2 regions of the Congzhengia sp. genome follow, and region 1 is predicted to be linked to the other one. Evidence: riboswitches for the same ligand, from Rfam matches in the RefSeq annotation. Region 1 holds a riboswitch; the other holds the start of a gene.
What was found. A riboswitch is a leader RNA that binds a small molecule or an ion and turns the genes downstream of it on or off. The one in region 1 is predicted to bind thiamine pyrophosphate.
Positions count from the first base shown of each region.

Region 2: another riboswitch for thiamine pyrophosphate. It lies ahead of WIG73_RS08105 (energy-coupled thiamine transporter ThiT); the one in region 1 lies ahead of thiM (hydroxyethylthiazole kinase).

Region 1 covers NZ_JAXUNN010000039.1:12,068-27,049, reverse strand. The annotation lists gene WIG73_RS09655 (discoidin domain-containing protein) at 1-1,370, opposite strand, end outside; gene WIG73_RS09650 (S-layer homology domain-containing protein) at 1,398-3,194, opposite strand; gene WIG73_RS09645 (hypothetical protein) at 3,225-3,902, opposite strand; gene WIG73_RS09640 (discoidin domain-containing protein) at 3,902-6,667, opposite strand; gene WIG73_RS09635 (right-handed parallel beta-helix repeat-containing protein) at 6,684-10,385, opposite strand; TPP riboswitch at 10,794-10,902, shown strand; gene thiM (hydroxyethylthiazole kinase) at 10,963-11,784, shown strand; gene thiE (thiamine phosphate synthase) at 11,771-12,412, shown strand; gene WIG73_RS09620 (HAD family phosphatase) at 12,409-13,074, shown strand; gene thiD (bifunctional hydroxymethylpyrimidine kinase/phosphomethylpyrimidine kinase) at 13,071-13,862, shown strand; gene thiC (phosphomethylpyrimidine synthase ThiC) at 13,887-14,982, shown strand, end outside.
Region 2 covers NZ_JAXUNN010000033.1:50,432-65,413, reverse strand. The annotation lists partial or broken gene WIG73_RS08115 (fibronectin type III domain-containing protein) at 1-149, opposite strand, end outside; gene WIG73_RS08110 (AraC family transcriptional regulator) at 361-1,167, shown strand; gene WIG73_RS08105 (energy-coupled thiamine transporter ThiT) at 1,195-1,755, opposite strand; TPP riboswitch at 1,805-1,911, opposite strand; gene WIG73_RS08100 (DUF6056 family protein) at 1,941-3,716, opposite strand; gene WIG73_RS08095 (folylpolyglutamate synthase/dihydrofolate synthase family protein) at 3,747-5,033, opposite strand; gene WIG73_RS08090 (S-layer homology domain-containing protein) at 5,153-7,954, opposite strand; gene WIG73_RS08085 (spore germination protein) at 8,059-9,480, opposite strand; gene spoIIP (stage II sporulation protein P) at 9,570-10,676, opposite strand; gene WIG73_RS08075 (DUF4886 domain-containing protein) at 10,819-14,520, opposite strand; gene WIG73_RS08070 (uroporphyrinogen decarboxylase family protein) at 14,659-14,982, opposite strand, start outside.

The DNA.
Region 1 (14,982 bases):
TCTTTCCAATAGGATAAGCTTCCATCCAACAGTTTCTCCATGCTTCCTGTGCGAACGGTGGTTATCATGTTTTTCTGCGTATCCGCCCAGAACAATTGAATCGTATCTTTATCATCAATCTCAGTCAAATAATAAATCCGCTGTCCTAAATAATGCTGCACCGAATCAGTTGCGTCAACATACTTTTTATAATCAATCTGCACACATCCGTCACTCATTTTAGTTGGTGCGGTCAGAGTCGTGACACAGTTTGCTGTTACGAGCCCGCTTTCCAATGTACAGCGGTAACGCGCCTCCATCAGTGTTTCATCCTTTTCATATTTCACAGCGCCATCGGGATAAAGCGTGTCCATTGACAAAACTTCCGATTTTAAACCATTGTATATTACGTAAGCGGCGCTGATTCGATTCAGTGGCTCGCCATACTCTGCCCCGGTGCCCCGAAGTAGCTTTAACTCATCAGATACAGAAATGGTTCCCGCTGGATAGCCGCCCTTCGCCACATACCGCGGAGTGTAGCCCATGGCTGAAAGCAGAAGCTTTAAAAACTCTGTGGTTGTTACATAATCGTCGGGCCGAAACAGAGCGTCGCGGCTGACCTGTCCGGTGCGAACGCCAGCCGTAATCCAGGGATTTGCCCAGTGTTCCCGCGGGACGTCTGCAAATATTTCGTCTGTTTCTGCAGCGTTGTCAATTCCCGCAATTCCAACTGCAATTTTTGTGGCCTCTGACCTTGTCAAAAGATTATAAGGCGCAAACTTTGTGTTCGAAACGCCCTGCATAATGCCTAAATACTGCAAAAGCTGAACCGGCCCAACGTCGGCGGGGTCGTCTATATCAGTAAAGTTCCGCAGACCGCCCGCTTCCGCCATTTCGCCGAACACTTCAATTTCTGCCACAACAAAATAACTGGGGCTTACAACACGAACATACCGATATGCGTCCGCAAGCTCAACTTTCACTGCAGTATGGCTCTTAAACTCCCCGGCTTCCAACCTTCTTCCAACATCGACCGTGGTTTCGAATTTCGGGTCGTTGGAAACCTGAATCAGCCAGCCCTGACGGTCTGCCGGCTGGTCAAAGTCCTGACGGGAATAAGCGCGGATTTCACTGATATAATAAGGGGCGCCGAGGTCAACGCCGATATATTCATAGCCGCCCCTTTTCCCCGTTAAAATTTCACTGCCCATTGACCAAGCTGTGTTTAAATCGCCGTCCGTTGCCATTTCCGGCACATAATTCTCACCGAAATAAGAACTGGCCATAGCGGTTTTTCCAGCCGCCACATTCACTGCGGCACTGACTTCCAAAGTGCCCATCATTGGAACGCAAAGCAGCGCACAGAGCAGGATTGTCATTATTCTTTTCATGGTTTTATTGTATCCTCCTTTTCGCCGCTATTGTTCGATATAATTCATAAGCCGCGATAAAACAACCGCCGCCTGTGCTCTTGTGGTACCGTCCTGCGGACCGAACCTTCCGTCATCGTAGCCACCGACTATGCCAATCATGCTGAGCGACTGCACGGCTGCTAATGCATATTCGCTGACAGCCTCGCTGTCTGCAAACTGCAGTTCTTCAGTTACCGTAGGCAATTTTTCATTCATTTCCAACAGTTTCAGACAAATTACCACCATATCCTGGCGGGTAATATTTCTGCCTGTACCGAATTCCGCGTCGCTGATACCATTGATCAGTCCACTGGAAAATGCGGCAGCAACATACGGATAGAACCAATCCGACGGGGCGCAGTCTGAAAACGCCATGTCGGCTGTGCCTGCCGGAAGTTTAAATGCGCAGGTAATCAGCTTTACAAATTCTTCCCGGGTTATCTGCCTGTTTGGTTCAAAGCTTTTACTGTCCACGCCAGCGACAATCCCCTGCTCTGCAAGGTCATAAATTGCCTCCTGCGCCCATGGCACGCTGTCAAGATCGCCAAACTCCGGCCGGTTATCTACTGGGGGTGTATCCGGCTCAACAGGGTCTTTAGAATTATCTGTTATCGGACGGTTATACGTTCCGCCGTTTTTGTTTCCAGAGCCGCCGCCGGAACCACCACCGCCGGAGCTTCCGCCCGAACTACCGCCTGAATTATCATCAGAATTGCCCTTATTCTTCGCAATCTCCTCTGCGATTGAAAGAATATAGTCGCCCATGCCGTCTAAATAATTGTCAATGCTTTTTGTGTCCACATAGGGCGCAATCTCATCAAACGTCACGTTAAGCTTTCGAATTGCCTCTGTGTCCACACCCAGCACATCGGCATGGCGCGAAAGCATATTGCTCACATCAGCATATGTACCGTTCCAAATCACAGAAAGATAAATGCCCTTTTGCAGCTGGGTACAGAACTTCTCCGCACTATCAGCCGGCAAGGTAAGTTTGCCGATAACTTCGGCCGCTTTGTCCGCATTGGTCATTTCTCCGAAAATGGCAGGCATTAGCATGCCGTATTTGTCAATTGTAGATATCAGCGCTTTTTTGTCTTTTTTCGCTGCCGCGTCAAACACAACTGCGGCTTTCAGGCAGGCATAAACATCGTCAAGCGTGGCAATTTGCTGCGGAGCTTTGTCTAAAAGCCCTGCTTCGCCTGCACTGCGCGCCAGAACAAAAGCTGCGCCGAAGCTGTCTTCCTTTCCTGAAATTTCCGGAACTGACGAAAGGTTCAGCGTATCTGTTTCTTCGCTGTATTTGCGAAGAACCGCCGCAAACTGTTCCTGGCTGACTGTGCGAAACGCTTCCGTACACTGACGAATAATGTCCGGGTCGGTATTTTTATAGCTGAATTCCGCCTTTGATACAGTGCCGCCGGGGGCCGTGACCGTTATAATAATCTGATAAACACCAAACGGCATTTGGTCTGTGATGCGAAACGTGAAGGAAAAGGGAGCAGGTTTGTTTAAGTCATTCACAAGTCCAACACGGCTGTCTGCAAACCGAATAGCCTGTTCCATTTCCGTTTCTGTAAGATTTTTTGTAATATCAAATTCCGGGTTGACTACTAACAGCTGTATCCGGCTTCCCGGAACAACTGCCTGGCCGGTTCCCGCTGTGCCGCTGATGGTAATTGCTCCGTCCTGCGAATGAAATGTAAGCGCAGACGCAAGGTCTGTTTCATTTTCCGCAAATGCGGGACACACAAACCCCATCAATGCCGCGGTAAGCAAAACCGCAATCAAGCTCCTTAGTCTCATAATTTGTCCTCCATCCGGAAGCTGTTCCAATTAGTTGCCTTTGGTGCAAAGGCCGCGTATCATGGGTTCTATGCTTCCTAAATCCTTGAGTAAAAATGCTTTCACCGTACAGCCAGAAACTGACTCCGGCAGATTAGAAAGTGTTGCGCGCAGTTCTGTTTCACCATTTTCAGAGCGCACTACGCTTCCTGTTTTCACTTCTTTCAGCATGTTATCTTCATAAAGTGCAATGAGGATAACCGGCTCTTTCTCCATGTTGCCTTTTAAAACAGCCACTGCGCTGATAGAACCGCCCGGGGTCATTTTCTGGTCAAACAGAAACCGGCGGATGTTGCTGTCGCTGTTATTCGGCCAGACATATTCATCTTCTGCGGAGCCGACTTCTACGCCGTTCACGCTGACACGGAAAGTGTAGGTTCCCAGCGGACACTCGTCTTTCATTTTTACACAGAATTCATATGCGCCGTTTACATCATTTTTTGCATCCATGTAATATAAATCTTCAATAAAAGCGCCTTCATACATTGGCGAATACACCAAAAGCAGAACGCGTGAACCCGCTTCTGCCTCTCCCCTTACGAAAAAGGAGTCGGATGTTTTGTCATAGGTCAGGTTAAACGCCGGAGCCTCGGCATGCACTGCAGAAACCCCTGAGAAGAGTAACGTAAAAGCAAATAGGAAAATTAACGCACACCGTTTTATTTTCATTATTCTGCCCCCTCTGCTGCAAATAAGTCTTTGGAGTCTACAACCATCATTGCGTTATTGAAACCATCCACCAGCACCGCGCTGAAGCGAACCGTGCCTGTGGGCAGCGTTATTTCTGCGCTCAGCGGTCCTGAGGTTCCCACGTCCGGAACAGGCGTTTTAGCACAGCGAACCGCTGTCATAAATCCGTCTGCGTCATAACCGGCTAGAATCATCACAAAGTCAGAGGTTTCCAGTCGTGCATAGTTTGTGATAGAAATTGAAGCGGAATAGGTTTTTCCTGCTTCAATTGTTTCCGCCGTAGTGCCGCTTTCTTTTTCCGTAATGTTCCACTGGCCAAAATCGGTTTCTGCTTTTGAAAACACACGCAGTTCTTTAATAAAGCTCGGAAAGTCCACCGGAGCAGTAATTTTAAGGGCAATATAGCGATATTTTTTTGCTGTAGGAAGATCATATCTCCAGGTTGTACCTTCCGGCACGCCATTTTCGTCCCTTGCTGAAGGCGTGGAAGCAATGGTTTCCATCTGATCTACCGGCAGGTTAGCAACGCTGCCCAAAACAGTAATATTTCCCAGGTCATAAGCCTGCCAGCCTTGGTCTTTTGTACGTGAGGGCATTTCCAATGCGCAGATGTCATAGAAATTCAACAAATCAATTTTATAGAAATATGTTTCACTTGCAGGCGCAAGTGCCATAGCTGCTGTTGCATCGTTTCCATCGTTTAAATTGGCATATCCGTAACCGCCGCCATTTTCTTCGTTAAAAAATTTCAAGCCGTCAGTGTATGTAACCGGTTTTCCAACAGCTATATTAACATCTGTTACCTCGGGAACATTTGCCTTTTTACCGAATACACGCAGTTCTGCGCAGGCAAACATAAATCCATCCGGCGTTGTACCAGAAAGCGTAATATAACGGAAACGCTGGGACTTTGTAAGTGTATGGGTATAAATTTCACCCGGTTTTAACGCTGTTTCGGGCGGATAACCAGAAGGTGTTGCAGCTAAAGCAGTCATCTGTGCAGCAGGTTTTTCTGTTGTACTGCCGGAAATGGTAACGCTGCCTACCTCCCAACCGGAATCCATATTCGAGCGGGCTTCGAGCTCAATTTTGCTGATATCATAATAATCGCCAAGATCAACTCGCAGTTCAAAAGGCGTGCCGCCTGCCTTGCCGGCAAATGCAGTAAAGGTTGTGTTATCGCCGTCTACCAGTTTTGCCGGGCCGAATGCTTCTAAGTTACTTAAAAAGTCTAAATCGCCTTCCCAACTCATATCTTTGTTCAGCGCAACATTGCTATCTTCCTCAATGGGAGGTTCTGTTGACGGCTCTTTTCCAAACACGCTGAATTCCGCGCAGGCAAACATATATACATCATCAACACTTCCACTGATGGAAATAAACTGGTAATTCTTTTCTTTCGGCAATTCAAATGTCCAGGTTTCACCGGCTTTCATTGCATTTACTTCCCATGAACCCGGCGTGTTGCAGATAGGTTCCATGCTGTCTAACGTTTTTCCGCCGGAAATTGCCATATTTGAAAGGTCGCTTGCGGCAAATCCAGAAGCTGCGGCGCGTGCCGTCACTTCAATTTTGCTGACACTGTACAATTTTTCTAAATCCAGCACAGCATTAAATTCAAAGGGATCGGCAGTAAGGCTTGCAATTGCAGCAAAGGTATTTGTATCGCCGTCTGTCATTCTGTCGATTGTACAGCCGTGATTCTGATATTCTCCAGCAACAGTTGCAACTTTGCCCTGTGAAACATTTGTTACTTCCGTTACAGGCGGTTCGGTAGACGGTTCTGTTCCAAATGCCCGGAACTCTGCAAAGAAAAGATCTGAAACGGCACCTAAGCACACACCGCTGAGTCTCAATTTGCGGTAATTTTTCGCTGCAGGCAAATCAAATCCCCACACGGTACCGGCGGTAATTTCCCCGGTCCAGTGTGCCGGCGAGATGCAAATTTCTTCAACGTCGCCGGATTCTGTCACACCAGAAACGGTGATGGCATACATATTCCAGTTAGTACCCCATTCATGACATACCAGTTCAACGCGCGAAATGCTGTAAGTTTTTTCCAAGTCTATGGTCATACCGTATTCATAATCAACGCCCGGCGTTTGCTTGATACCACCGCGTGTGCTGATGTCGCCGTCTATTAACTTATCCAGGCTGTCAATCAAGGTATAGTCCGCATCCGGGGTGAGCTGCTTACCCTGTGCAACGTTTGTTGCTTCCGTCACAGGCGGCTCGGTTGACGCTTCTGTTCCGAAAGCGCGCCATTCTGCGCAGGCAAAAGCAGCAATTGATGCGCCGCTGAGTTTTAAATAACGGTAATTTTTTGTCTGAGGCAAATCATAGCCCCATACCTGGCCGCCGGTGATCTTGTTTTCCCAGCGGGGAGGCGTTGTACAGATTTCTTCTAATGCACCAGCTTCTGTCACACCGGAAACGGTTACTGCGTCTAAGTCATAAGCCGCAGAATCTCCTGCACGCGCAACCAGCTCAATGCGGCTGATGCTGTAAACCTTCTCTAAATCCATTGTCAGGCTAAACTCTACAGCCGGGTCGCCGCCGATAAGGGCACCCATGGTATTAACATCGCCATCTGTCATGTTGTTATATGCACCGGCATTTGTATATTCTCCGTCTGGTGTAATATTCTTGCCCAGCGCCACATTGACCGGCTCTTCTGCGACAGCGAGAATACTCATTGATAGCATCATCGCAAAAGTTAAAAATAAACTGAAAAACTTTTTCATGAAATAAAGTCCCTCCTTAATATTTTTTGAAATTCACTATTTCAATTCCGAAATCGGAATTGTCAAAGCCTGCATATCCACCGGCATAATTCAGATTTGTAAATGTATTCGCCACAACTGCGCCGTTTAATGTTACAACTGCCTGTGTTCTGCCGTCTTGTCTTGAAAGTTTTAGTTCCAGCGTGTTCTCTGCGTTATATTTTACCGGGAATGCCACTGCAGTCAGCTTTGTTTTCACACCGGATATCACTTCATAAAGCGTTCCTGCATTGCCGGAAATATCAATTTGCAGGCGGCTGTCACCTAAATTCATACAGTTAGTTTTAACGTCTGAACGGTTCGCACCAAACAAAACAGAAAAACTGTTCACATCGTTAGACGTTATGGGCCGGAACTTTATTTGAAGCGTTTCGCCGTCTTGTGCCGCAAGTTTGTTCATATAAGGTACTTTTCCTGCAGTCAGCAGTGTTCCGCCGCTGGGCATTGCCGTTACGCAGTTCTCCTGTGCCGAAAAGGTTGCCCAGCCGTCAGCCTGCTCCGGGTCACCTTCAACTGCGCGGACCGTCCAAAATTCATAGCGCTGTGCTTCTTTGCAATAAACCGGAAGCTTAAAGTCCTTTGTAAGATCTGCTTTGTCAGTTTGCGCTGCAATAATGGCGCTGCCTGAAGGCGTTACCTCCAGTTTAACCGACGACAAATCTGTTCCGAACGGAACGTACAGCGTTGCAGTGTGGCTATCGCGGTCAATCTCTGTCCGCGTGGCTGCCGCCGCATGAACATAGGCGATATCCGCGTCGTATTTCGCGTTTGCAAACTTGCTGTAAGCCTCTTCTAAGCGAATTACTAACCGAAGCTGTTCTGCATCGGTTTTCGCGGTTTCCGCCTCTTGTTTCATTGCCTTAAATTCCGTGGCGAACTCCTGCACACTTTGCGCCGGATAGGTATCAAGCACACGGCCTGTTACCGCGCCGTTTAAAATTTTAATGCATACTGCGTCGGAGAGGTCCTCCCCATCTACCGAAACCTTTGCATTTTCAAGCGCCGATTGACAAAACGCCAGCATGTCTTTTAAGTCCATCCGATAAAAAGCGCTGCTTGTGTCGTTTATTACATTGCGCAGTTCAATCATACGTTCAAGTTTATCTGCCATTCCCGCAGAATTCATATTTTCATAGGCGGTTTGCAGCTGATAGCGGAATTTTATTGGATACTGTCCCGGCAAATTGCCGAAAGAACCGTTATTCAGCACATTTTCCGCTACTTTGTTCAGCGACAGAATGTTGGTGTCAATCAAACCGCCCTCAAGGATATCAAGATACCGCGACCGCTCGTCCGGAAGACGCAGCTTGCCCGTAGGAACCCGTTCACGCAGCTTTTCATAACCAGGTTCAAGACCGGCGTTTTGAATTACCGTATACGCCTCTTCCCCGGGCTGTCCCGGAAGGAAGACCTTCACCGGGTCGAACTGGTTGTTCACGCCGCGGTAACGCACAGCGTCATGGGTGCCATAGGTGTTGCTCATTGTGTTGTTCTGAATGGTGTCCGTCCAGACGTGCCAGTTTAAAAAAGCGTCCTCCTGCACGTTGTTATCCCAGGTTGAATTGGAAGAACCTTCGTCAGGATAGAATGAAGCGTTTCCGGTAAAAAGATTTTTCACATAGTTATTGGTCACTTTCGAACCGTTTTGGTCGGAAAGGGTATAAATTCCGCCGCCATCGCTTAAATACTGGCAGGCGTCCACAATTAGGTTATGGGAAATATTGTTGTTTTTCGTTCCCCTGTTTGTCATGTTCCAACCCCAGCCGCTGGCAATTCCGGAATATGGCACTTCATAAATTTCGTTGTGCAGAATGCTTAAAGCTTCATTATAATTACCGCTGATTCCGCCGCCGCCGTAAATCGTGTCGTCCACCCTGGTCAAATAGTTATTTGAAACCGTGTTGTTTTTATTAATCTGCGCCACTGCTTCCAGCTTTACGTCCGGCGTAAACGCCCAGGCGCCTGAAAGCGCAAAGCTTGTGGCATCAGTGGTACGAATCATCATGTAGCGGTATTTCTCTTTTGTGTTAACGGGGTAAGCCGCAACATGATCTGCCGGCGACGTTTGCACCGCAATAGTTTCATAGTCGGCAAAGGTTCTGTCGTTGGATAGCAAGATTTCAAATCCGCTTCTTTGAGGCTTGCTCACTGCCGCCGGATCAAAGGCAAGCACGATTTTGTCAATGGAATAAGGTTTGTCAAAATCATAGCGAAGCCAGGTTCTTTCTCCCCGAGCCGGAGCGTCGGGGTCTCCCGACCAAGTGACGCCGTATGGATATTTTTCCGAATCGACCCAGAACTGACTACCCAATACTGCAGACAGCGTGTGGTCTTGATCCGGGCCGTAATACGATGCGGTAAGCCGCTCCGACCCGTTAATTAAATTCCACTGTGCCGTTTCAGACGGTCGAGTGTTTTTGCTGCTGTTTACAATTCCGTCGTTTCCACCGTGGTAGGCCCGTCCTGAAACGATACCCGCGTTTCCGATATCTGAAAATGCGTTTCCGTTCACAACGGTGTTTTCTACCGCATTTTCCAACACTAATCCAGAAGAGGCAAACCCAAAGAAAGTGTTATCTTCAAAAGCTATTCCATCGCCGCGGTTCACCTCAATTGCACCGGGAATATAATCGAAAAAGTCTGTATACTGGTTTAATTTTTGCTGCTGGTAAAGCAGAATGCCCGCCTCGCCTGGATAGTGCCAGGTGGTGTGCGCAAATTTAATGCCCTCAAAACTGATATTTTTCGCCTTATCTCCATTTGTGTCGCCTGTGACACGCACAAGCTTCTCCAGCTTCGGCGCAATGACCTGGGCCTGCGCCATATTTTCTCCCTCACGGGGCATATAATAAAGCATTTGTGTTTTACGGTTATAATAAAATTCGCCGGGCCTGTCCAAAAGCTCCATGGCGTTCTGAACGACAAACGGCCGGTTAAATTTTGCCCCTAAACCATACATTCCGCCGGTCACCGTTTGAATGTCCCACCAGCTCTGCTGCATTTTTACAATAACCTGGTCTGCCTTTGCCGGATCCTGCAAAATAGAATCTACATGGCAAATCGCGGTAACCCAGCCTTGGGCCCATTTCATTTCTATGTCTTCGGCATTCTCATAAATGCCCAGATCCTTTTTAGAGACATAGAACCCATCACTTGAATAGCGAGAACCAGGAGCCTGATAGATGTTAGTTCCGACCATGTCGTGCTCGCTGCTTGCAATGTCGGCCTTTCTGCCGCCTACATAAAGTTCACGGATTCGCTCAAAGCCTTCCGCTTTTGCCTGCCAAAGGTTTGCAGACCCAGGCACCGGCGAGAAGCCTGAAATCGTTCTGCCGCCGGACAGCACAGGCTGCCCCTCGCCGCGGTAAATTACCCGGTATCCGTTTTTACCGGAATCTACAGATGTAAAATCGATGGTATTTTCCAGATAATAATTTCCCGGGCCAATGTTTACGATAATATCTCCCTGCATTCCGTCTGATACGGCGCGCACTGCGTCGCGCGCCTGTTCCACCGTTGCAAAGGGAGAGCTCTTCGTTCCGTTTCCGCCGGCAGGCGCACCTGCCGAAACATAAAATTCTTTCCATGCCGAAGATTCCGTATTTTCCCCAAAAGCTAATACGGGCAGCACAGCGGCAATGATAAAGCATGATAAGAAACTTATCCACAATCTCCGCATTTTTTTCCTCTCTTTCCTTCTGTACGATGATAAAATTCTTTTATATTTTTTGTTTCTGCCGTAAAATGCGATGCTTTTCTCTCTTCTTTTCCTCCTTATAATTTTCTATGTCAGCAAAGCAGAAGTTGTTTGCATGTATACATGCAAACAAAGGAGTACTCCTTTGCCCAATATTGTTTATTACTATACCATATTTATTTGCTATTTTCAATACGTTTTTCTACAGATAATACAAAAGTGCATGTTTGAAATACAATAATATCATAAAAATTCACCAAAAGAGTTAAGGTTTCTTTCATTCTGCCAATTTTGGCACAATTTCACATATTTTGTCAGAAAAACCAATTAAAAATCCCCGTTTTAAGGATTGATTTTCAAGCCGCACTGTGCTATACTGAAAGTCGAAAAGAATAAAAAATGGGGGGCTCGCGCAAAGCGGGCTGAGAGTAAGCTGTGTTGCTTTGACCCACAACCTGATTTGGATAATGCCAACGTAGGGATATATGGTTTTTTTAAGCGTATATACTTTGTTGGTATATACGCTTTTTTATTTTTTTAACAAAGGAGATTTTACATTATGCTGGGAAACTGTCTTGAAAATGTACGAAAAACTGTGCCTTTGGTGCACAACATTACAAACTATGTCACCGTTAACGACGTAGCAAACGTTTTGCTGGCCTGTGGGGGCAGCCCAATTATGTCGGACGAAATTGACGACGTGTCCGACATCACGTCGATTTGCGGCGGCCTGAACATTAACATTGGAACGCTGAATAAAAACACCATTGCCGCCATGTTTGCGGCGGGTAAAAAGGCCAACGAGCTGGGACACAAGGTTGTGTTAGACCCGGTTGGCGCAGGCGCATCTGCCCTTCGCACAAAAACCGCTCTGGATTTGGCGGATACAATAAAGTTCGACGCAATTCGGGGCAACATTTCAGAAATTAAAACCCTTTCCGCAGGAAGCGGAAGCACAAAAGGTGTGGACGCTGACAGCGCCGACGCAGTTGACGATAACAACTTAGACAGCGCAGTTGCATTTGTGAAACAGCTGGCAAAGGAACGAAACACGATTATTGCCGTAACCGGCGCCACTGATTTGGTAGCAGACGCTAAAACCTGCTATATAATAAAAAACGGCAGGCCTGAAATGAGCAAAATTACAGGTACGGGCTGTCAGCTTTCCGGCATGCTCGCCGCGTTTTTGGTCGCGAATCCTGAGAACCCGTTAGAGGCCGCAGCTGCCGCTGTCTGCACCATGGGGCTTGCCGGAGAAATCGGATTTGCCAACATGGAAAAGGCCGATGGAAACTCCACCTACAGAAACAGAATTATCGACGCAATTTATAACATGACAGGTGAGGAACTGAACAAAGGAGCAAACTATGAAATTCGATAAAAAAAGCCTGCTGCTCTACGCCGTGACGGACAGAAGCTGGCTGGGAACAGATACGCTGGCAAAGCAGGTTGAAATGGCCTTAAAAGGCGGCGCAACTTTTGTTCAGCTTCGGGAAAAACACTTAGATCACGACGCATTTTTAGCCGAGGCGCTGGAGGTAAAAGCACTGTGCAAAAAATTTAGCGTACCTTTTGTAATTAACGACAACGTGGCGTTGGCAAAGGAAATTGACGCTGACGGCGTGCATGTGGGACAAAGTGACATGGAAACGGGCTCTGTCCGGGAATTTTTGGGCAGCGGCAAAATTGTTGGTGTGTCGGCCCAGACCGTGGAACAGGCGCTTTTGGCCCAGGCTCGCGGAGCGGACTATTTGGGTGTGGGCGCAGTGTTTCCCACCGGCTCGAAGGACGATGCGGAAGATGTTGGCATAGATACGCTAAAGGCCATTTGCGCGGCAGTAAACATTCCCGTTATCGCCATTGGCGGAATTGGGCCGCAAAACGTGGCAAAGCTCAATGGTAGCGGCATTTGCGGCATTGCAGTTATCAGTGCGATTTTTGCGCAGCAGGATATCACTGCCGCAACAAAACAGCTTCGTACTTTAACGGAAAGGATGACGGAGCAATGATTGAAGGCGCAATCTTTGATGTAGACGGCACCATTTTAGACTCCATGCCCATGTGGGACAACATTGGACGCATCTATTTGCAGCAAAAGGGAATTGAGGCAGAACCCAATTTAAACCGGGTTATGTTTACTATGACCATGCCGGAGGCCGCGGATTACTTAAAACAAAAATATGCTCTGCCCCGCTCCCCTGAAGAAATTATAACTGAAATTAACGGCATGATTCAAAAATTTTATGAAAACAAGGTGCCGATGAAAGCAGGCGTTTATTCGCTTTTATTAAGCTTACACGCTCGGGGTATTCCAATTACAGCGGCAAGCCTGAGCCAGCGCGGCATGATTGAAGCGGCATTTTACCGGCTTGGGATTGACAGGCTGTTCCGCCGTGTTTTTACCAGCACCGAGATTGGCGCGGGAAAAGACCGGCCGGACATCTTCTATGCCGCCCAGACGCATATGGGAACAGATATATCCTCCACCTGGGTGTTTGAAGACGGGCTTTATGCCATGAAAACAGCGAAAGCGGCAGGTTTTCGGATTTGCGGTGTGTTTGACCCGTCAAGCATTTCCGACCAGGAAGAAATTCAGTCTGTCTGCGACATATATCTGCCTTCGTATGAAGGCGTTTTGGTCAGCAGATTTGAGGGGGAAAGCGAATTATGAAAACAGCATTGACCATTGCCGGAAGCGACTCCTCCGGCGGCGCAGGAATTCAGGCGGACATAAAAACCATGACGGCCCACGGCGTTTATGCCATGAGCGCCGTTACGGCCTTAACTGCCCAAAACACCACAGGTGTGAAAGGCATTTTTGAGGTTCCGCCCGCGTTTTTGGCAGACCAGCTTGACTGTGTCTTTACCGATATTCCACCCGACGCGGTGAAAATTGGAATGGTTTCAAACAAAGAACTGATTGAAACCATTGCGGAAAAGCTATCAGAATACGGTGCAAAAAACATTGTTTTAGACCCGGTGATGGTTGCAACAAGCGGCGCAAGCCTTTCCAGCGAAAGCGCCGTGGCCGCGTTAAAAGAACGGTTGCTGCCAAACTGCACCGTTGTGACGCCTAACCTGTTTGAAGCAGAGATTTTGAGCGGTTTAAAAATCCGGTCAAAAATCGACATGGAGCAAGCGGCACAGGTCATTTTGGGTGCCTATGGCTGCGCGGTGCTTTTAAAAGGCGGACACAGCGGGAGCGACGCAGACGACCTGCTGTATCAACAAAGCGGGCCAACGTGGTTTCATGCAGATCGGATTGAAACCAAAAATACACACGGAACGGGCTGCACGCTGTCCAGCGCCATCTGCTCGAATTTAGCAAAGGGGTTTGATTTAAACACTTCGGTAAAAAAGGCGAAACGCTATATCACCGGCGCGCTGGAAGCGAATCTGGATTTGGGGATTGGTTCCGGTCCTTTAAACCATGCTTTTGCCATTGAGGGTAACTTTTAATTTGGAAAGAGAGGTTTCATTAGAATGCGCGAATATAAAACACAAATGGAAGCCGCAAAGCGCGGAATTATCACGCCGGAAATGAAAACGGTTGCAGAAAAGGAATGCATGGAACCGGAAAAGCTTTTGGAGCTTGTGGCAAAGGGGCAGGTTGCCATTCCGGCCAACGTGAACCACACGTCCCTTTCGGCAGAGGGTATCGGCTCTGGCCTGAAGACCAAAATTAACGTAAACCTGGGAATTTCCGGGGACTGCAAAAACTATGATGTGGAAATGCAAAAGGTAAACATGGCAGTGAAATTCGGCGCCGAGGCCATTATGGATTTAAGCAACTACGGCAAGACCAACACCTTTCGCCGGGCGCTGATTAAAACGTGCCCGGCCATGATTGGCACGGTGCCCATGTATGACGCCATTGGGTATTTGGAAAAAGATTTGCTGGAAATTACCGCAAAGGATTTTTTAAGGGTCGTACGTGCCCATGCGGAAGAAGGCGTGGATTTTATGACCATTCACGCCGGAATAAACCGTCGGTGCGTGGAAGCATTTCGCCGTGAGGGACGGAAAATGAACATTGTTTCCCGGGGCGGCTCTCTGTTGTTTGCCTGGATGGAAATGACGGGCAACGAAAATCCGTTTTTTGAATATTACGACGAGGTGCTGGAAATTTTGCGTGAGTTTGACGTAACTGTCAGCTTAGGGGACGCGCTGCGCCCCGGCTGCATTGACGACGCCACCGATGCGGGACAGATTGCAGAACTGATTGAGCTTGGAAACTTAACCAAACGTGCCTGGGACAAGGACGTGCAGGTGATGGTGGAAGGGCCCGGACACATGGCAATGGATGAAATTGCCGCCAATATGAAGCTGCAAAAGCGGCTTTGCCACGGCGCGCCGTTTTATGTGTTAGGCCCGCTGGTAACCGACATTGCCCCGGGCTACGACCACATTACCTCGGCCATTGGCGGCGCGATTGCGGCGGCCAGCGGCGCAGATTTTCTTTGTTATGTCACCCCAGCGGAGCACCTGCGCCTGCCGGATTTGGCAGACGTGAAAGAGGGCATTATTGCAAGCAAAATTGCGGCCCATGCAGCGGACATTGCAAAAAAAATCCCCCATG
Region 2 (14,982 bases), on a different contig from region 1:
GTTCCCACATTAAGCGGTGTTCCGTCTGCTTTTTCTGAAAAATCATCTTTTACCAAATCCTTCATTCCTGCCGCATATGCCGGAAGCACCATCAAACCGATAAGCAAGAACGTAAAAATCATAATTCTAAAAACCCTTTTGCCAACCATTTTTCATCACTCTTTTCTATTAAAAATATAGTACAGCGGTGCTGTCCAAACGTAAATCTACCCTCCCTTTTTTAATCGTAAAATGAAAAATCTTGACTTCATCATATCACTTGTACTATAATGAGAACAACGGGCGTTTTTTTCTATTAAAGGGGGCGTTTTTGCTATGCAATATACGACGGAAAAATTAATCTCAGGAGAAACAAAAATAATGATTCACAGTGTAACAGGGAATGTTACAAACATGCATTCCCATGACTTCATAGAGTTTGCATATGTCAAGGGCGGCTCGGCAATTCATCACATTGCCGGAAAAGAAATTCCTATTAAAAAAGGAGATTATTTCATTATCGATTGCCATGCTGAACACGGTTATTCTCCGGATAAGAAAAAAGAAACATTAGAACTGGTTCATTGCTTGTTTTTTCCTGAAATTTTAGACGGCGCGCTCTCAAACTGTAAAAGTTTCAACGAACTTTTAAACTGCTATCTCATTCGATTCAATCGCTACCAGTTAAGAGAAATTCCCACGGAATATGTTTTTCACGACAGCGACGGAAAAATTTTGTCCCTGCTATACCGCATAGACCAGGAATCGGAAGAGAAACAAGCAGGTCACGTGGAGCTTGCGCGCTGCTACTTAATTGAGCTTTTGGTGCTTACGCTGCGCAAAATTTACACGCCCGCCAAGGTAATTCATAACGAAGTGGTAGCAAAAATAGTTGATTTTGCCGATAAAAATTTTTCTTCTAACATCTCACTGGACAAAATTTGTAGTGAAATTAATTACTCCCTTTCCTATATCAGCCGGAAATTTAAAGAGGAAACCGGAACGAACTTTAATAAATATGTGCAGCGCAAACGAATTGAACAGGCCTGTCACCTTCTGGTGACAACCTTAAAACCAGTTACGGAAATTGCCCAGGAAACGGGCTATTGCGACTATAAATTCTTTTTAAAAGTCTTTAAAGAAAACATAAAGGTGTCACCCAGAGAATTTCGAAAAATTCACAGGTAACACCTTTATAAACTGCTGTTTTTCTTCTTACTGTTTTTCTTCAATCAGTTTTCTAACCTGCGGAATACGGAACAGGAGAACCGCACCGATTATGGTGATAATCAATTCCGGCAGCATGTAGCTTCCGTTGTAGCAAAAAGAATAGAAAAAAACGTTCCAGCCCTCAGGGCAGAACACCGAGAACACAATGGAACCGGAAATAAAGTGCGATATAAAACGGATAACCAATGCCAGCGTAATTCCCGCACACATGCCAATGGTATCTTTTTTACGAAACAGGCCGGCTAGCCCCAGAGCGCCGAACGCAATGATATAGTCAAACATCAAACAGCCTGCCCAGGTGCCCGCCGTCATGCCATATCCCATGAGCTTGCCCGCATCTAAAGCAATTTGAACAAACGCATAAAGCGTGGAACAAAACAGCCCCCACTTGGTGCCGTAACAAATGGCAATAACCGCCACCGGCAGCATGCTTAAAAGCGTGATCGACCCGCCTAAGGGAAGCTCATAAACCTTCACTAAGCTTAGCACCGCGCTTAGCGCAATCATCACTGCACTTAACGTCAATTTTTTCGTTTCAATTTTCATTTGCGTCATTCCTTTTCTAAAAAAATAAGGTGCACCCAATTTGGGCACACCAAAAAGACGCTATCCTTCCTTCGTTGGCATTATCCAAATCAGGTATAAGGGTCGAAGATAACATCTTCCTCTCAGCCTATAACATAAGCTCCCCTGCTTCATTGTTTTTATCATACCATATTTTCCGTTCTTTGTCAACGCATTTCGACAAAAATACGGTTTTCTCCGGCCTTTCGGCATTTAATTCCGAAAACATCGGAAAACAGGCCGGCCTCCCAATAAATTTTGCCAAACCGGCGCAAGGTGCGGTTATCTAACGCAATGGCCTTTCCGTCAGATAAAAATAAGGTGTCACGGCGGCATACCGCCTCTTGTTCGCCAAGCTGGATAGCAAGCACACTTCCGTTCCAGTTTAGGCTGCCTCCAGCCGCGGTAACAACAGGTTCTAATGGCAAATACCACGAACCTTCGTTTTTCTCTGCCGGGTGCGTCAGTCTCATTCCATCATAAAAAATCTCGGGACTGCTCTTGCTCAAATAATACAAAACCGGTTTTTCAGGAAGATTATAATATTCATAAAAATAATTCAGAAAAAAACCGTCCTCATAAAACATATTATAGGCATAGGGATATGTAATGTCGGTGCATATTTCCGCAAACCCGTTTTTTTCATAGTCCATCACGCTTTTTTCGTTTTCTATTATCACTTCCCTGTTACTCCTGTAACCATCTATGGTCTGAGTCATACAGAAAACGCCAAGAACAAAAATAAGCATGCCCAATCCAAAAATCGGCGTACCACCCTTTTTGAACATACCTGTGAGCCGCACAAATAAGGATACAATACACACGGTTAACAGCATAATGGACGGCAGCATTGTCCTAAGATACGTAGAGGGCGCTTCAATTAAAACTACTTGTGCCGCCAAAGCCGCAAGCAAAAAGCATCCGGTTCCTCTGTAGATGTTAGATCCTAAAAAAGCAATTGCAGCAACCGCGGCAAACAGCAGACAAATGCAAAAAAGCACGGCGGATGCATATGGAAAAGTAACCGCGACAAAATAAAAAACTGCCAGCAAGCAGGAAACTGCGAATCCGCCTGACAATCCTTTTGGAAGCAATCTGTCCTTTAAGGATAATACAGCAATTAATACAAATAAAATAATAAAATATGGCGCAATGCCGTTCTTCCCCATCAAGCTGTCTGCCAAGGCAAAAAAAGACTGCGCCAGCCGTCCGGACTCAAAACTGCCTTCATAGGAAGCGCGGTAAAATGTGCCCGGCGCCAATAAAACAGTTGCATAACCTGCCAGAATGCAGAAAAACAAAGGCCAGCCACAAATTCCCCTCCTGCATTCTTTCCGTTTTTTCACCATCTCCGATATTGCAAGGGAAGCGCTCAATACACATGCCGCAGCCCCGCCCTGTTCAGTGGTGGCTCCGCATAAAAAACACAGCAAAAGGGTAAACCACCTTATTTTTCCAGCAGCAATCGTTCTGTGGTGCAGATAAAACGCCAAGGCGGCAAGGCATACCGGAAGCAGATAGTTCATGGAGCCTGTTATCCAAAAAAGTGTCTCCCGCGCAACCCGCATCGGAAGCAGCATTGTAATTGCCAGCCCTGCTAATATAAAATATATTTTTTGCGTGCGTTCTGCGTCCGCCAGCACGGTCTTTGCAGAACAATAAAAAAATGAAAACAGCATGAACGGGTTTAACACAGCAAATAGCTTTGTACCGAACATTAAAACGATCTCATCTATAAAATGCACCAGTGCTCGCCCGTTCATTGTTCTATAATGCTCCGCGGTACGCTGCCAAAATTCAGCCAATCCGCCGCGAAAAAAGATTGCGTAGTAAAAATCATCCGCATAAAAATAGGTTAATCCCGAAACAACCCCAAACAAAAGCAGTGCCGCTAAAATGAGAACACTGCCGGCGCCTCCTGCGGCGCGAGACCATTTGCCCATCTTAGTCCTCCAGAAATAAATGCCATAATTCTAATGAAAAATCTTTTGAACAGCCTCTTTTATATTTTTCATCATATACAAAGAACCCAAAGCGACAATTGCACGCATCCCATCAGCCAATCGCTTTGCCTGCATAACAGCATCTATATTATCAGGCTCTGCAAATACATTTGGAAAATACTTTTTTGCTGCCGACGCCAAATTTTCGGCAGTTTCTGCCCTAAGGCTGTCAACCTCCGTAACGATAATCGTGTCTGAAATGTCAGAAAGCAGTTCTAAGCATTTGGAATATTCTTTATCCTTCAGCATGCCAAAAACGCAAACCACCTTATTTCCATGAAGCATTTTCTTCGCTGCGTCAACAAAAGCACGCATGCCGTCAACGTTATGGGAGCCATCTGCAATCACGACAGGACTGCGGCTTAAAACTTCAAACCTGGCCGGCCATTTTGCCGTTTTCAAGCCATTTTGCACATCATCCTCCGAAATTATATAGCCCCGATTTTTCAATGCTCTAACAGCATTTATGGCTGTAATTGCATTGTAAATTTGATAGTCCCCAATCAGACTTGTTTCAAAAGGAACCCCATTGTAACAAAACATATTCCCTTCGAGGCCTGTTCGTTCAATTTTAAGGGAACCGGTATCCGCCACCGTCAGTTTACAGCCCATTGCTTCTGATGTTTTTTGAATAACAGCAAGTGCCTCTTTTGGCTGAAACGGATAACACACTACCGGGCAGCCGCGTTTTATAATGCCGCACTTATTTTCAGCAATTTCAGCAAGCGTATTTCCTAAATACTCCATATGGTCGTAACTGATAGACATAATCACAGTAACCAAAGGGGACGAAATCACATTTGTGGAATCCAGCGTTCCGCCTAGTCCCACCTCAATTACCGCCACGTCACATTTTTCCTCAGCAAAATAAAGGAACGCTGCGGCCGTAATCAATTCAAATTCTGTGGGGTGTTCAAAGCCTTCCATAAGCATTTGTTCTGTTGCAGCAACTACCTGTTCCATAACGCCAACGAGGCTTTCGTCAGATATAGAAACATTGTTAATTTGAATCCGCTCATTAAAATTATATATAAAAGGTGACGTATAAAGACCAGTTTTATAGCCCGCTCTTGCCAAAATATTTTCAATAAAAATTGAAGCCGAGCCTTTGCCGTTTGTTCCGGCAATATGGACAAACCTGCATTTTTCTTCCGGGTGCCCCAAAAGCTCGCACAGCTTTTTAATTCTTATCAAGTCCAGCCTTGATCCAAACTTTTTTGCTTTATTAATAAAGGCAGTAACGTCACGATATTCCATATCTTCCTCCAGTTTGTTTTGTTATATTTTAGTATAATACGCCATTTGTGTATTTGTCAATAAGTTTAAAGAAAAAAAGAAAGACCCGGAAGCTACCGGGTCTTTCAAAAAAGAACGCTTTATTTAAAAACTATCATTGCGACAACATCGCCTTTTTTGGTATAAACCATAACTTTGCTTGGATCTTCTGCTCTCTGATTATAACCAATAATATTGCTAAAGTTGCCTTCCTCAATCATGTTATCCTTGCCTGCTCTGCTTGTATCAATTACATATACATTCACATTTTCTGTGTAGGTATATGTATAAACATCTTCATCAGTGGGATAATCAAAGGAAGGTGCCATAACAACCGTGTTCTCTTTTGCATTATGAACTAGACCAGTAACAACACGGAGCGGCGCATCTAATTCGTCTTTTCCGTTTGAAGTTCCATCAAATGTAACTAAGTTTTTCTGTTTTCCAGAAACTACATCTTCAGCTACAGCAAGTACTTCAATCGCGTCAACCAGCTTATCGCCGTCTGCTGCAACTCTGATAACATCGCCTGCAGAAACGGTGCGAACTGCTTCTGTATTATCACGGCCATCGTCATAAACCTCTAATTCTTCTCCAGTTGCACTAAGAAGCTTTAAGCATCTTCTAATTTGATCCTTATAATTAACATCTGAAGCCCTTGTGACAATCATTGGAATGTTGGTTTCAGACAACACCTCTGTGGTGACATCAGCACCGCCGGTTGCTGTGCCATAAACATAAATTGCCGCTGGCTTATTCGTTGATGGTACATTTGCAAGCTGCACATAATAACTTTCGTCCTTTTTAAAGTACGAATAGCTCTTTGTCATGTATGTACCGTTTATACGATCAGACGGAACAAGGATAACCTGCGAACCACTGATTGTATATTTGTCTAAAGTAGATCCAGTAGCCTTACACAATAAGGGTTCAGATGTGTAATTAACTAAATTTAATGATACATTAATTTCACCTGTGCTGTTACTGGTTAAAATGCTGTCAATTACATTGCCCGTTGTTGTATAACGAATTGGCTGAGCAAATTCTGCGTTTTCCGGTTCTTTTCCATCAATGGCAGCATTAATTCCACTTTTTGCAGCAGTACTACGCAGTAAATCCATAATTGCATCTGAATTCTTTGATACAGAATATACTTTTCCGTCAATTTTCACAGAATCTTTTAACGCATACTGATTTCCTGTCAACGTAGAATTTGAACTGCTCATCTTATAAATCATTACTTCAACTTTTGGATCTGTCATCGTTCCAGCTTCAGCTGCAGCCAAATATCCATATGCAAATGATTTTTCAGAAGATACTGTGTATCTCGCTACCCTGCCAAATGCATCTAAATAGAACTGAACATACATACCCGCGTTAATTTGTTCGCTTCTGTTACAACTTTCTGTAAACCTGTAATATGTATTCGGAGTTTTGTCAATCTTAATTCTGTCATCAGAAAGAATATCTGTAACCGTTCCGGCTTGTGTTTTGGTAGAAATCTGAACGTCAATCAGTTTGCCGTCGCTGCTTTCTGATACAGAGAGAACACAGGTCGTAGGAATTCCGGAGAAATCAGAAGGCGAGCCGTTTTTCGTAAAGGTAATTTTTTTACTTTTATCCGTTTCATCTAAAATGAAAGATTTAGAAGAATCATAGTAATCATATACCTTATAGTTCTTTGAATCTTTCGGAGAATTTACAAAAATTGTTTCATAGGTCCGAATAAATGCAACATCAGCAATATCATTGTTCATTGAGCAAACAAGAGTGATATAGCCGGATTGACTTGCGAATTCATCAATAATGTCACCAAAATCTTCATTTACAGACTGGCCGTTATGAATAATCGCAATATCAGAGTCAATGCTGATGTTCTCTGTGTCATCTTTGTCCTCCGTCCAGTATTCTAACTTCGAGCCATTAAATTCTTCAATATCATCCATGTTAATGGTCAATTCATAATTTTTCTTGTTCTGGAACGCAATATTATAAGCTTCGTAGTAGTCTGCGCCGCTTTCAATATCATAGTAAACCGTTACGCTTCTTCCAAGATAGTCGTTCAAGTCGTTAATTTTTAAGTTTTCAATACCATAAAATTCTCTTTTACCGCTACTTAGCTCAAGCTCAATTTGCTTTTTGTTACATTCGCTTTCCTCATCGTAATAAAGAGAAGTGCCATAAACCGCAACAATCCTGCCCTCAGCGGAAGAACGTGTAGAGGACGTCTGATCCCTCATGGAACCACTGGTTTCACCAGTTATCGGATCAACCATTTCCGCATTTCGCATGTTATAAATAAGCTGCGCAACACGGCCACGGGTTAGGGGTTCGCCCATTTTTGCACCACTGATTTTGTCCAGCAGTTTTGCTTTAACCGCAAGATTTAAATAGCCGCTTGGATAAGCACCTGCTGTGCCGCCTGCACGTTCTGCACGGTCTTCCGTATAACCCAGCGCACAAACTGCCATTTTAACGGCCTGTTCATACAGAACGCTGTTTTCGGGCTTGAATGTGCCGTCGTCATAACCGTTAATGATTCCTGAATTCTTTGCTGTTGTAATAAAATCAATTGCCCAGTGGGCATCCGTGCCGGTGGAAACAACGTCCGGAAACTTTGCCCTGTCAGCTTCAGAATACTTAATATTGCCGGAATTTTCCGCCAAACAAATCAGCTTTGTAAACTGAGCCCTTGTAACCGGATCCTCCGGTTTAAATGTACCGTCTTCAAAGCCATTTATAATACCTTCAGCTGTTAAGTCTGTTATTGCCGAATAGTAAGTGTAGTCAGACGGTACGTCACTGAAACTTAGATCAGCCGCCGATGTTACGGTGGGAAGTGCCATGGAAAGCAACATTCCTAAAGCAAGCATAAGCGACACTATCTTGTTTGTCCTTCGCATACTAAATACCTCCATTAATTTTATATTTGATGCTATCATATATTATAACACTAAGGGGATAATTAGTCAATCGTAATAATTTTACTTTTTCGTTACAATTTTTTTTAGTGCATTTTTTCGGTAGAACGAATTTTAAGCCGTAAAAACTTATATTTAAAGTCGTGGGCATTGAACGGAATAATTGGATAAAGATACCCTTTCCCCGTTACCGTTTTATTTGTTCCAATGAGTACAAAAGACAGCACCACGCCAATGATAAATCCCGTAAGATTAAAGAAGTGGCTCAGCACTAAAATAATAATTCGCATAAATTTAAACGCATAGTTTAATTCCACGCTGGGCTGAGAAAAACTGCAAATTGCCACAATAGACATATACAGAATTGTGTCCGGAACAAACCAGCCCGACTGAATGGCAAAATCGCCTAAAATCAGCGCGCCGATGATGCTCAGCGAGTTTCCCAACATATTTGGCGTATTCACCGACGCCAGCTTTAAAACGTCAATGGCCACTTCTAAAATAAGCAACTGAACAACGGGCGACACCTCGTTTGGCTCTGCTATTTGCAGAAAATGAAGCCACTCCGGCAGCCTGTCCATATTTTGAATTGCCAAAAGCCACAGCGGCGTTATCACCAGTGTGGAGAAAAAAATCAGATTGCGGACTGCGCGCATGTATCCGCCGATTACAGGCGGATAATAAAAATCGTCTGCCTCTTGGATAAAATCAAAAATGGAACTGGGCAAAACCATGGCGGAGGGGTCATTGTCCACCAAAATCACAATGTTTCCTTCCAGCACATTTGCCGCTGCAATGTCTGGACGCTCCGTATATCGGATTTTTGGAAACGGGTTGTACCATTTCCGCTTAATCAAGCATTCTGCCAAGCTTTCCTGGCTCATAGTAAGGGAGCGCACATCAATGCTTTCTATCCGCTTTTTAATCTTTTCCAGGGTTTTTTTGTCCACAATATCATCAATATAGGCAATTACCACATCGGTTCTTGACCGGTTCCCCACATTCACCACTTCGGCAACAAACTTCGGGTCGCGAATTCTTCTTCGAATCAGCGCCGTATTAAAGACAACCGTTTCCACAAACCCGTCTCGGGAGCCCCGGAGCACCTTTTCCTTTTCGGGTTCTTCCGTGCTTCTCGCCGGGTAGGTTCTGGCGTCAATTAAAATTGCTTCCTCATAGCCGTCTATCATTAAAATTGCAGGGCCGGACAGATATTGTGTGGTAATTTTCTCCACATCGCTCTCGGTTGAAACCTCAACATAGGAAACGAAGCGAGCCGCAAAATCTTGGGCAGTATTTACGTTTTCAAGCTGGTCCGGCGTCAGCCCCAGGAAAAACTGCATAATTTTCCCCACAACCCCGTCTTTAACAAACCCATCTATAAAATACATAACCGCCTTTTTGCCGCCGATTACAATCTGCCGTTCAATTAAATCAAAGCTTTTTTCTATCGGAAACAATTTTGCCATCATCTTGCGGTTTTCTTCTAAATTACGTGAAAGTTTCATAAATAAGTCCTTTCCGCCGATCAACACCGGCTTTCCATAATAAACACTTAAACTTATTATGTTCCAGCCGGCACGAAAATATCCAATGATTAATATCTTTTCAAAACCTCTGCTATGGCATTGCCAATGTAATATCCCGCATTTTCACACTCCTGAATGGTGTTTCCGGCGGTCCCGACCTCAATAATCATGGAGCCTTTTGTCATGTGCTGGTTAAAGCGTTCCCGCCGTATGTTCACCGGCCTTGCAATTTTCGGGGAAACCTTGTTTAACTCTGCCTGAATCTGCACGGCAAATGCCAAATTATGTTTCCAATCCGGATGTTTTAGCCCTAAGCCGTCAGTGCCAATAACAAACATCACCTGGGCAACCTGCTTGTCCTCCACCGTTGCCACAGGCTTCAGCTGAATGGCTTCGCCGTTTTTCGTCTGTTCGGCGTAATCTCTGTGCACGTCTAACACCACTTCAATGGTAGGATTTTTTTCAAGGTTTGACGTTATTCCCGCCAAAGCTTTCGTATACGAACCGTTGTATGCCGGATAGTCGTTTCGTGTAACGTCATGAATGACGTTTATGCCCTGGCTTTTCAGCCGTTCTTCAATCACCGTTCCAACCCGGGCGACATTTTTGTTGTTGTCTGTGGACCTGGCATCAGGGCTTTCGGCATAGGCTTCAGAAGTGTGGGTGTGCATAATTAAAACATTTGGTTTTCCTTCTTCCATTTTAAAATTCAGTTTTGTGTTTAAAAGGGACTGCACATCCGGCGTATAGGCAGTTTCGTTCCGAAACGTAATGCCGTCTGATGACATGTCAATACTTTTAATTTTTTTTCCTTCGGAGAAACTGATTTCCTCCTGTTTGTCCTGTTTTTCCGCAGCGTTATCTTCTTTTTTTACGCCGCTGTATTTGGCTGAATATTTCTTCGTCATTTCTTCACTGGATTTCACTGACGGTATAACAGCAGAAATCCGGTCGTAAACATTTCGTTTTTCAAATGGAAGTTCCTGCCCGGCACAAAAAATTTTATCAAATTCCGCCATAATAAATGCTCTGCTGGGCTGAATGTTTAGCTTTCCCAAGACGGACACAACAATTCCCACCGCAAACACAACTGCAATTGTATAAATTAAGGTATTAGAAAACACGTCTTTTAAAATAATTGTTTTATGATAATATCTTTTTCTTTTGCCGCGCATAGTATGTACCAATCCTTTCGTCTAAGCAGAAAATGTAAACCGTTATTCTATATTTATTAGCCTGTACGAAAAATTATGATTGATTCCCCACATAAAAAAACACCAAAGCAAACGCTTTGGTGTTTTTTTGAATCATGTAAAATTATTTTGTAAAACTGGAATTTGTGACGGCGAAAGGCTCCCGCACCGCATTGTTCGCCGCTTCTTTCAGCAAGGGCAAAACATCTCCGCCGAAAGACGGCGCATAATTTGCCGGCACATAATCGATGTTGTCAATGGAACGGTTCGTAAGCTTCTTCACCCATACCAACCCGGCCAAATACCGGCCTAAATCCTGTGTTAAATGGGTGCCGTCGCGGTTTAAGGTGTCGCCCAAATGACTTGTCCGTGCATTCTGCACCGCCGTGCCAACAGGAATAATGTTTTCTATATCCTCCTTGGGCAGCACAATTTCCTGTACGTTTTGCGAAATCCGCTCATACATGGTCATCTGGTCATTGCCAAATGCACTTAGTCCGGCATATCCTTCCTGATAAGCCCAGGTCATATGCCAATAAATTTCGCAGCTGGGGTTTGTCTTGTTTTGCTGCACATAGTCAATGAGCTTTGTTAAATTTGGCTCGAAAGAAGATGCAATGCCGGAATTTGCGCTTTGCTGCTGCAGGGTAATCACGTCCCAGTCCTCGTCTACAATGCCATACAACATAGTTTTTTCTGTTTCCGATTTCCATGAACCTGTATTATTTTTTGTATAACGGTAAGCAGGCAGGTTTCCTTCTAAGTTTTTCACATGGGTTTCCAAGGTGCACCCGCCTATGTAAAGATAGGCCACAGTAATGTCTTTTACGCCTGCGTCCTCCGCCAGCTGATAAAAATAGTTTGTGGCGTCCTCGGCATAGCTGTTGCCAATGGCCAGCACCTTAATGCTGTCCCGTTCGCTTTCGCCGGATAAATCTGCTTTTTCGCTGCTGCAAATAGGATTTAAGGTGTCAAGCGAGTCTAACACAAACACCTTTCCCAATACGGCATTATCCGCAAACACCGTTCCGCTGGCTACCAAACCGTCGTCCCCATTTTTTACTTCCGCTTTTGCAACCTCGGTTTTTAAAAGCCTGTTGTCCGCATCATAAAGTGCGGTGACAACGTCGGCGGTTGTTGGCTTGCTTTCTCCGTAAGTTGCCCACAGCTGCCAGGTGGCAGCGCTTTTGTCAAAGGATTTTAATGTGGCCGACAGCTTGCTTTTTGCCGTGCCAGCCAAGCTGATTTCAAATGGTTTCTGGGCATAGATGTAATCATACGAAACAGGCGTAATTTGAATTTTTAACTGCTTGCCGATAGCGCCGGAAGGCACCCGAAACGAAAACGCCCCCTCTGCCGTTCCCGCCATAACAGGATAAAAGCCTTCTGCTTCTGTTCCGGCAAGAATTAAAACCTGCGCCTTTCCCTCGTTTGCCGTCTGTGCGCCGCTGGACACAAAATCATAGGTAACGGAAAGTTCATCTCCAATTTCAAAAACCTCTTTGTCACCGCTGACGGAAACATTTTCAATTCCAAACTGGTAAGGCACTGCCTCCTCCACGTGAATGTTGGCGATGGCATATGCCCCGTCGGACACAAAGGAGAGCCTGGGCATGCGGTAATGCCCGCCCTGATAATTCCACTGGTAGAAGCATTCATACTTTGTCCAGCCGCCGGCCAGCGTCCACGAACCGGGTGTTTTTGCTTCTTCATTTGTGTTTACCCAGCTGTCGCCGTTAAAATATTGATAGTTCCACGCGGTGGGCTCCGCCTGGCTTTCATAGCCGTTTACCGACTTCATCCGCGCAAAATAATCGTCGCTTACAACCGTTTCCCCGTCTGCTGTAATTTCAAATTTGTTATAATCGTGAAACACATTTTGCTGGGTGCCGCTATACAGGTAAAACGGTATGTCCCCCGTTATCCCCGTGGAATTACCGTAACCCAAAAGCCCGTTGGGGTTTTTATCTGTCACGGTGCTGTCCAGCACATCGCCTTTTATGCTTCTGTCCATCATTGCATACAGCGGCATATTTTCGCTGCCGCTTTCCGCCTTTGCCCAAAAACTGATTTTATAGGTTTTCCCCTGGTCAATTTCAACGCTTTGATAAGGCGTCTCGTTCGCCGCCACTTTTAAAACGTTTTTCTTATCCAGCCCGGTTTCTTGCTGAAACGTCGCGTCTGCTGCAATGGTTCCGGCGTGGAACAATTTTGCCGAAATGGTATCCCCGCCCGGGGCGCAGTAATCAGACGATTTTTTCCCGTTTTTATAATAAATTACGCCGGTGTCATTGTCCGCCGCATCTTTCACTGCCATGTCGCCGTTGTAAACAATGTCTAAGGGTGCTATGGTTACATCGTCAATGTAAAGCTTAAAGTCCTCCAGCCCGGCATATACTGTTTCGCCGGTGCTGTTTTGATAGGAATAGATATACTGCACCGCCTCCCCGCTTTCTGTTGTCGCGGTCAGATTGTTTTCCGTTCCTACCGGCACGGCATAGGTTCTTATGGTGAACCGGGTGGTAAAATCGGTGTCGCTCTTTCTGCCGATTGCATGCTCCATATCTTCATACCAAATAAACTCATACTTTTGCCAGTCGTCCGTTATAATCTCTTTTGTGGGGGATTGCAGCCATTTTGAGCGCGTTCTGTCAATTCGTTTGTCCCCCGAACGGTCGGGGATAAACACGAGAGGCTTGTTATTTGCAGCTCCAAATTGCGCCAGCGCCTCAGACCCTTTGGCCCAAAGGCTGATTTTATAGGCCCTGTTAAACCACATTTTGTATGCCGGACCAGCTGCAGAAACCCCTACGTCCACAAACGCGTCCCTCGGCGCTCCCTTATAGGTAAGCTCGATAGAGGATTTCGACGTTTCAGCTAAAGCCTCCGGCACGTTATCCGAAAGCGCCGCATTGGAATTTATGTTGTTCCAGGAAAAATTGGTTTTATTGGGATCCTTTTTCCAGCCGTCGTCTTCAAAGCCGTTGTATATGTTCGGCTCATATCCCACGTTTCCACCGTCTGTCAGCATGCCGCTGTAGGGCATCACAGAAAAATTGTCCAGCAGACAGTCTACATAGGGCGTTGTTCCCGCCGCGCTGCACGCGTCAATATACTCCTGCGTAAAATTCTCAGAAGGACTTCCCGCAGGCTTTCCCAAAGGACTGTTTCCCATAGGCCTGAAATACATTTGGGAAGTAACGGTGTCTTTTATGTAATTTGTGTAGGTCACGTTGTCAATTTTAGACGTTGCAAATGTTCCGTCATACTCATAAATATACTCAAAGGTGTGCCATTCTCCGTCTACCATGTTGTTTCCATAAATATCCTTGTCAATGGATACGCCAAAATATTTATCCTTCAGGGTGACCTGTTCTTCCCCGTTCATTAAAGGCTGTGTGCAGGCAGAGTCTTTGTAAACCGGGACTGTGGAGTCGCCAATAAACACCAGCCGAACTCCCACTTTAGGCGACAGCTTGTCCGAATTTAAAAATTTAACCTCTCCCGTAATCCGAATCTTTTGTCCCGGAATCAACTTCACGCCGGTTACACCTCGGTTAATGCTGTTATAGTTTTGAATCCGCAGCATTCCGGAGGTATTATCCGAATCCCCTTTATAATAGGAAATCTGGTTATCCCCCATCATTGCAAGCCGTGAACCCAGGCTCATTTCTTTGTCAAATGGATAAAAAAACGCCCCGTCCTCCCCCTCGTAAAAGGTTTCAATTACGCTCGGGGTAGCTTCCGCTGACGCCGGGGCCGCTAAAATGCCGCAGACAGACAGCAATACCACAAAGCATAAACACATAGATATTGCTTTTTTCATTTGCTTCACCTCAACTTTATATTTGTTTTTATTGTACCAAATAAAACTGAAAGAGTAAACACTTTTTAAACCATTACACCCCCATTCATTACGGCAATTACAAAAAAACGCTCCGGAAACCGGAGCGTTTTTTATAAGTTACCGATAAAATTCGGCTGTTGCTTCAAAGAACGCATCAATATTTTCCCAGCTTGACATAGGCGGTATGTCGCAGCCGGACGAAATTACGAAATTTTTATATTTACAGCACTTTTGCATAATTTCTTTTGTATTTTGCTTTATGGAAGCAACCGTTCCGTTTCGGAATTCTCCTGCCGGGTCCACATTTCCCATAAAGATAACGTCACCTGGAATGTGCGGCGCGATTTCTTCCAAATCTACGGCGTTTCCAAAGTGATAAATATCTGCGTTCACCGTAAGAATATCGTCAATTAACGGAATTGTGTTCCCGCAGTTATGATA